DNA from 2 places in the Streptomyces sp. NPDC015131 genome. Region 2 is predicted to be linked to the other one. Evidence: riboswitches for the same ligand, from Rfam matches in the RefSeq annotation. Region 2 holds a riboswitch; the other holds the start of a gene.
What was found. Region 2 has a riboswitch for cobalamin ahead of ACF08D_RS04650 (ribonucleotide-diphosphate reductase subunit beta). Riboswitches for the same ligand answer to the same signal wherever they lie in the genome.
Positions count from the first base shown of each region.

Region 1: linked by a shared signal. The riboswitch ahead of metE (5-methyltetrahydropteroyltriglutamate--homocysteine S-methyltransferase) and the one ahead of ACF08D_RS04650 (ribonucleotide-diphosphate reductase subunit beta) in region 2 are both predicted to bind cobalamin.

Region 1 is NZ_JBIBVB010000004.1:429,117-433,137, forward strand. It holds gene aceB (malate synthase A) at 1-943, shown strand, start outside; gene ACF08D_RS17865 (3-hydroxybutyryl-CoA dehydrogenase) at 940-1,818, shown strand; cobalamin riboswitch at 1,968-2,190, shown strand; gene metE (5-methyltetrahydropteroyltriglutamate--homocysteine S-methyltransferase) at 2,351-4,021, shown strand, end outside.
Region 2 is NZ_JBIBVB010000001.1:1,109,750-1,113,770, reverse strand. It holds gene ACF08D_RS04660 (PP2C family protein-serine/threonine phosphatase) at 1-1,150, shown strand, start outside; gene ACF08D_RS04655 (STAS domain-containing protein) at 1,188-1,544, shown strand; cobalamin riboswitch at 1,636-1,860, shown strand; gene ACF08D_RS04650 (ribonucleotide-diphosphate reductase subunit beta) at 2,030-2,719, shown strand; gene thiI (tRNA uracil 4-sulfurtransferase ThiI) at 2,733-4,021, shown strand, end outside.

The DNA.
Region 1 (4,021 bases), on a different contig from region 2:
GAACCGCTACGAGGCCCGGCTGTGGAACGACGTCTTCGTCCACGCCCAGGAGCTGCTCGGCATCCCCCGCGGCACGATCCGCGCCACGGTCCTCATCGAGACCATCACCGCGGCCGTGCAGATGGAGGAGATCCTCTACGAGCTGCGCGAGCACAGCTCGGGGCTGAACGCCGGCCGCTGGGACTACCTCTTCAGCCTCATCAAGACCTTCGGTCACCGCACCGACTTCCTGTTGCCGGACCGGGCGCGGGTGACCATGACGGCGCCCTTCATGCGCGCCTACACCGAGCTGCTGGTGCGCACCTGCCACAAGCGGGGCGCCCACGCGATCGGCGGGATGGCCGCGCAGGTGCCCAGCAAGGACCCGGAGGCCCACCAGGCGGCGCTGGCGAAGGTGCGGCTGGACAAGGAGCGGGAGGCCGAGGACGGCTTCGACGGCTCCTGGGTCGCCCACCCGGGGCTGGTCCCGGTGTGCCGGGAGGTCTTCGACGGGGTCCTCGGCGAGCGGCCGCACCAGCTCGACCGCACCCGGGACGACGTGGAGGTCACCGTCGCGGACCTGCTGTCGGTGCGCCGCGTCAGCGGCCCGCCCACCACCGAGGGGGTGCGCTCCAACATCGCCATCACCCTGCGGTACTTCGACGCCTGGCTGCGCGGCCAGGGAGCCGTGGCGCTGTACGGGCTGATGGAGGACGCCGCCACGGCGGAGATCGCCCGGGTGCAGATCTGGCAGTGGCTGCGCCACCGGGTGATCGACCGGGAGACGGTGCTGAGGCTGCTGGACGACGAGGTCGCGGCGCTGGCCACCGAGTCGCCCCGGTCGCCGGTGATCGAGGTGCGGGAGCTGTTCGAGCGGACGGCCCTGGCGGCCGAGCTGCCGCTGTTCTTCACCCCGGACGCGTACACCCGCCACCTGGTGCGGCGCGCGGAGGACGGCTCGTGAGCGACGGCCTCCCGGGCGGCGGCATCCGCAGGGTCGGGGTGGTCGGCGGCGGGCAGATGGGCGCGGGCATCGCGGAGGTCTGCGCCCGGGCCGGCCTGGACACCGTGCTGTGCGAGGTGGACGCCGTGGCGGCCCGTACCGCGCGGGAGCGGGTCGCCTCCTCGCTGGACCGGGCGGTCCGGCGGGGCAAGCTGGAGGAGGCGCAGGCGCGGGCGGCGCTGGCCCGGATGGTGTTCAGCGGCAGCCTGGAGGACCTGGCCGACCGGCAGCTGGTGGTCGAGGCGGTGGTGGAGAACCCCGCCGCCAAGACCGAGGTCTTCGCGGCCCTCGACAAGATCGTCGAGAGTCCCGACGCGATCCTGGCGACCAACACCTCCTCGATCCCGGTGATGCGGCTGGGCATGGCCACGAGCCGCGCCGACCGGGTGATCGGACTGCACTTCTTCAACCCGGTGCCGGTGCTTCCGCTGGTGGAGGTGGTGACCTCGCTGCACACGGCGCCCGAGACGGTCGCCGCCACCGAGGAGTTCGCCACCCGTACGCTCGGCAAGACCGCGATCCGGTCGCAGGACCGGGCCGGTTTCGTGGTCAACGCGCTGCTCGTCCCCTATCTGCTGTCGGCCGTCCGGATGACGGAGTCGGGCTTCGCCTCCCCGGCGGACGTGGACGCGGGCATGGAGCTGGGCTGCGCGCACCCGATGGGACCGCTGCGGCTGGCCGACCTGATCGGCCTGGACACGGTCGCCTCGATCGCGCGGTCGCTGTACGAGGAGTTCAAGGAGCCGCTGTACGCCCCGCCGCCGCTGCTCCAGCGGATGGTGGAGGCGGGGCTGCTGGGCCGGAAGACCGGCCGGGGGTTCTACCTCTACGAGTAGGACCCCGGGTGAGGCCCTGACGGGAGGGGCGGGAAGCGTGCCGCGGCGCGCCCCGCCCCTCCCCCGTTTCCCGGCCCTGACCTGCCCGGGTGTCTCATCTCACCATCCGCATGATGGACGCTCCACTCCGGGCCGAGGTCTCAGCCCGTAGGCTGACCGACGCAGCTGGTTCGCCCCGTCCGCCAGACGGGACGCGTCGTAAGAGGGAACCCGGTGGGAATCCGGGACTGCCCCGCAGCGGTGAGTGGGAACGACCGCCGTCATACGCACTGGGCCCGGAGTGCCGGGCCTGGGAAGCGACGGCCAGTAGGTGTCTCGAAGTCCGGGACGCGCCCGCGAGTCCGAAGACCTGCCCGCTGTCCGCGTGCGAACCGTCGCGCGCGGCTCCCGGTGACCTCGAGGGCGGGTCGGCGTATGCACCAGGCGGAGGGCCGCGCTTGTCGCGCGAGGCCGTACCCGCCCGGGCCGTCGCTTCTTCGCGCCCCCGTCCGTCTCCGGGACCTCAGGGATTCATCTCGCGAAGGAGATCTCCGTGACCACCGAGTCCGCAGCCGCGGCAGCACGCGCGACCGTCTACGGCTACCCCCGCCAGGGCCCGAACAGGGAACTGAAGAAGGCCATCGAGGGCTACTGGAAGGGCCGCGTCACCGCCGGTGACCTCCGTGCCACGGCCGCCGGTCTGCGCCGGTCCAACTGGCGCGAGCTGGCCGGCGCCGGCGTCCAGGAAGTGCCCACCGGCGACTTCTCGTACTACGACCACGTGCTCGACACCACGGTGATGGTCGGGGCGATCCCCGAGCGCCACCGCGCGGCCGTCGCCGCCGACGCCCTGGACGGCTACTTCGCCATGGCGCGCGGCACCCAGGACGTGGCGCCGCTGGAGATGACCAAGTGGTTCGACACCAACTACCACTACCTGGTGCCCGAGCTGGGTCCGGACACGGTGTTCACGGCGGACTCCACCAAGCAGGTCGCGGAGCTGAAGGAGGCGCTGGCGCTGGACCTCGCCGCCCGGCCCGTCCTCGTCGGCCCGGTCACCTACCTCCTCCTCGCCAAGCCCGCGCCCGGCGTGGCCGCGGACTTCGACCCGCTCACCCTGCTGGACCGGCTGCTGCCGGTGTACGCCGAGGTCCTCGCCGACCTGCGGGCGGCCGGCGCCGAGTGGGTGCAGCTGGACGAGCCCGCGCTCGTCCAGGACCGCACCCCGGCCGAGCTGAACGCCGCCGAGCGGGCCTACCGCGAGCTGGGCGGGCTCGCCGACCGGCCGAAGCTGCTGGTCGCCTCCTACTTCGACCGGCTGGGCGACGCCCTCCCGGTGCTGGCCAAGGCGCCGGTCGACGGTCTGGCCCTGGACTTCACCGGTGCCGCCGCGGCCAACCTGGACGCGCTCGCCGCCGTCGGCGGCCTGCCCGGCAAGCGCCTGGTGGCCGGTGTGGTCAACGGCCGCAACATCTGGATCAACGACCTGGAGAAGTCGCTGGCCACCCTCGGCACCCTGCTGGGGCTCGCCGGCCGGGTGGACGTGGCCGCCTCCTGCTCGCTGCTCCATGTGCCGATCGACGCGGCCCTGGAGCGCGACATCGACCCGCAGATCCAGCGCTGGCTCGCTTTCGCCCGGCAGAAGACGGCCGAGATCGTCACCCTCGCCAGGGGCCTGGCCCAGGGCACGGACGCGATCGCCGCCGAACTGGCCGCGAACCGCGCCGACCTGGCGTCCCGCGCCAACTCCCCCATCACCCGTGACGCCGCCGTCCGCGCCCGTACCGGCGCCGTCACGGACGCCGACGCCCGCCGCTCGCAGCCGTACTCCGAGCGGGCCCTCGCCCAGCGCGCCCACCTCGGTCTGCCGCTGCTGCCCAGCACGACCATCGGTTCGTTCCCGCAGACCGGCGAGCTGCGCACGGCCCGCGCCGACCTGCGCTCCGGGCGGATCGACACGGCCGGCTACGAGGAGCGCATCAAGGCCGAGATCCAGGAGGTGATCTCCTTCCAGGAGAAGACCGGTCTGGACGTCCTGGTGCACGGCGAGCCCGAGCGCAACGACATGGTGCAGTACTTCGCCGAGCAGCTGACCGGCTATCTCGCCACGCAGCACGGCTGGGTGCAGTCGTACGGCACGCGTTATGTCCGCCCGCCGGTCCTGGCCGGTGACATCTCCCGCCCCGAGCCGATGACGGTGCGCTGGACGACGTACGCCCAGTCG
Region 2 (4,021 bases):
CGCGCCGATGGCCGGGGTGGCGTTCGTGGAGGCCGACCGGATCAGGGTCAGGGCCGCGCACGGCCCGGCCGGCTCCGCCGAGACGCTCCGCGTCCCGGGGCTGTCGGCCTCCGCCGTCCTCGGCCCCGATCCGTACGTCGTGACCGACGCCCGCGCCGATCCGCGCACCGCCGGGCACCCGCTGGTCACCGGCGGCCCGGGCATCCGCTTCTACGCCGCCGCGCCGGTCACCACCGCAGACGGCCACCGCCTCGGCACCGTCCATGTCATGGACACCCGGCCGCGCCACCCCACGGACGACCAGCTCGGCAGCCTGCGGGACCTGGCGGCCCTGGTGATGGAGGAGCTGGAGCTGCGGCTGTCCGCGCTGCGCACCGTCGCCGCCGAGCGGGCCCGGCGCACCGACGCCGAGCGGCTGGCGCGCACCCTCCAGCGCACCCTGCTGCCGCCCGTCCTGCCGACCGTGCCGGGCCTGTGCGCGACGGCCGCGTACCACCCGGCGTCGGCGGACGAGGTCGGCGGGGACTTCTACGACCTGTTCCCGCTGGACGACGGGCGCTGGGCGTTCTTCATCGGCGACGTGTGCGGCAAGGGCGCCGACGCCGCCGCGCTCACCTCCCTGACCCGCTACACCCTGCGGGCCGCCGCGATCTACGACCCCGACCCGTGCAACGCCCTGGCCAACCTGGACGCGGTGCTCAAGGGCGAGGAGCAGGGCAGCACGCCGCGCTACTGCACGGCCCTGTTCGGGGTGCTCGAACCGGAGGCCGGCGGGTCCTTCGCCGTCACCCTGGCCGGCGGCGGTCACCCGCCCGCGCTCGCGCACCGCGCCGACGGGACGGTGGAGCCGGTCTCCACCCTCGGCGGGCAGCTCATCGGCATGCTCCCGGCGCCCCGGTTCGTCCGGACGACGACGCGCCTGAGACCCGGTGACGCGCTGCTGCTCTACACCGACGGGCTGGTCGAGGCCCGAACCCCGGGGGGCGGCCTGCTGGGGCAGGACGGGCTGGTCCGGCACCTGGCGGCCCTGGGCGCGCCGACCGCCGACGCGCTCCTGCACACTGTGAACGGCCTCCTCGGCGACCTGGGCCGCGGAGTCGGTGACGACACCGCGCTGCTCGTCCTGTCCGTACCCGCGACACCCGTATGACCATCGGCGACACCCGCATGACCCACCTGGAGAACCGGTGACCGAACCCATCCTGACCGTCGACCAGCAGCCGCACGGGGCCGGCCGGATCCTGCTGAAGGTGACCGGCGAGCTGGACCACCACACCGCGCCCCGGCTCAGCCGGGAGCTGACGTCGGTGCCGCTCGCGCCCGACGGGGCCCTGGTGCTGGACCTGTCGGGCCTGACGTACTGCGACTCCACCGGCATCACGGTGCTGGTCGGCGCCTACCACCGCACGGAGGCGGCCGGCTGCCCGCTGGCGCTCGCGGGGCTCAGCCCCGACCTGACCCGGGTCTTCCACACGGTCGGCCTGGACCAGGTCTTCACCTTCCACCCCACGGCGGACGACGCGCTCAGGGCGCTGGCGCACTGACACGACCGGGGTCGGCGCCCCACTTAGGTATACCTAACTTTCTTGCGAGACACAACATCTGGGGTGCGCGCCACCAGTCGGTTCCAGATGTAGTGTTGGAGCCGCTGGTGGTTCGCCGGGCACTGCGGTGCCCGGCGAGGCAAGAGGGAACCCGGTGCGAATCCGGGACTGCCCCGCAGCGGTGAGCGGGAACGACCGCCGTCATACGCACTGGGCCCCGTGCGGGGGCCCGGGAAGCGACGGCCAGTAGGTGGCCTGACGTCGTCAGGCGATGTGCCCGCGAGTCCGAAGACCTGCCACCGGTGCGTGCGCCGACGTCCGGCGTACGCGCTTCGAGGCCCCGAGGGAGGGCCGCGTGGCCGTCGTACGGACCCGGCTCCGGCGTGCCTTCGCGCGCCGCCGTCCGCTCTCCGCCCCACGTGCCGCCGTGCCCTCCTCCGGTCCCCGGAGCCGGACGGGAACGAGCGAGAGGAGGCGGCGGACCGATGAGCGGTCTTGTGTATTTCTCCAGCGTCTCGGAGAACACCAGGCGCTTCGTGGACAGGCTGGGCCTGCCGGCCACACGCATCCCCCTGCACCCGCGCCGCGACGGCATGCCGCGGGTGTCCGAGCCGTATGTGCTGATCACGCCGACCTATGGCTACGGCGACGACCCGCTGAAGCGGAAGGTCGCCTCCACGCTGCTGTCGTCGCTGCTGCTGTACGCGGGCTTCTACCTGCCGCTGCACTTCTCCACGCACGCGCTGCTCACCAACACCGCCGACATGGTCCGGCTGATCCTGCGCGACAAGGCGGTGCACGGCTACTACTCCGGCTACACGTACCAGCGCGGCCTGGAGGGGCGGACTCCCGCCGGGCAGGAGGAGATGCGGGCCTTCACGTACGAGCTGCTGGAGGAGCTGTACGAGCTGGAACTGCGCTACTCGGGCGAGCTGTACGAGCCGCTCGGGCTGATGGACGACGTGGCGGTCTTCGTCCGCTACAACGCCGACAAGGCGCTGATGAACCTCGGCTACCCGGCCCGCTTCGGCGCAGCGGGGACGGAGGTCAACCCGGAGATCCTGGCGGCGCTGTCGCCGGGCGCCGACGAGAACCACGACTTCTTCTCCGGCTCCGGGTCGTCGTACGTCATGGGCAAGGCGGAGGACACCTCCGACGACGACTGGGACTTCTGAGGAAGACGGACGGATGCACGGACACGAGAACCACCCCATACCCGCCCCCCGGGAACCGGAGGACGCCGCGCCCGCGGCGGCCTACGGCCCGTGCGTGCTGCTCAAGCACGGTGAGGTCTTCCTCAAGGGGCGCAACCGCCACCGGTTCACCGAGCGGCTGCACGACAACCTGCGCGTGGCGCTGCGCGGCGTCGGCGGCTCCACCTGGATCAAGACCGCCCAGAACGTCACCGTGCTGGGCGGTCAGGTCCCCCGGGACGCCCTGGTGGAGCGGGCGCGCCGGGTCCCCGGGTTCAACACGGTCGAACCCGCCGTGCGGGTGCCCAGCACCCTGGAGGGCATCAGCGCCGCGGCGGCGGACGTGCTGGGCGAGGTGGCCGCCGGGCGCCGGGTGCGCGGCTTCGCGGTACGGGTGCGGCGGCGGGACAAGCGCTTCCCGCTGACCTCCTCCCGGATGGAGGCGCACCTGGGCAGTCACGTCCTCGGGGCGGTGCCGGGCCTCCACGTCGACCTCACCTCGCCGGACGTGACCCTGAGCGTGGAGATCGACCGCAAGGAGACCTATCTGTCCTGGGAGCGGCTGCCCGGCCTGAGCGGGCTGCCCGTGGGGGCCAGCGGCCGGGCCCTGGTCCTGCTCTCCGGGGGGTACGACTCCCCGGTCGCCGCCCACCGGGCCATGCGGCGGGGGCTGGCGTGCGACTTCGTGCACTTCAACGGCGCCCCGTACACCAACCCGTCGTCGGTCTACAAGGCGTACGCCCTGGCCCGGGAGCTCAACCGCCACCAGCCGCCCGGCGAGCTGTACGTGATGGCTCTCGGCACGGCGCAGAAGCAGCTCGCCGTGGCCGGGGCCGGACGGCTCCAGGTGGTGGCCCAGCGCCGGCTGATGGTGCGGACCGCGTCCGCGCTGGCCGCCCGCACCGGCGCCCAGGCGCTGGTGACCGGCGACAGCCTGGGGCAGGTGGCCAGCCAGACCCTGGCGAACCTGGCGGCGGTGGACGAGGCCGCCGCGCTGCCCGTGCTGCGCCCGCTGATCGGCTGGGAGAAGCAGGAGATCATCGACGAGGCCCGGTCCATCGGGACCGCCGGCATCTCGGTCCTGCCGGACGAGGACTGCTGCAGCCTGCTCGCCCCGCCCCGGGTCAGCACCCGGGCGCGGCTGCCGCAGCTGCGGTCGGTCGAGAGGCGCCTCGACCTGGACGAGGTGGTGGAGGCGCTGCTCGGTTCGGCGCAGGTGCTGCGGCCCGGAGCGGACGGTGAGGAGGACCCGCGGGACCCCGCCGCCGGCCGGTGCGCGGCGCC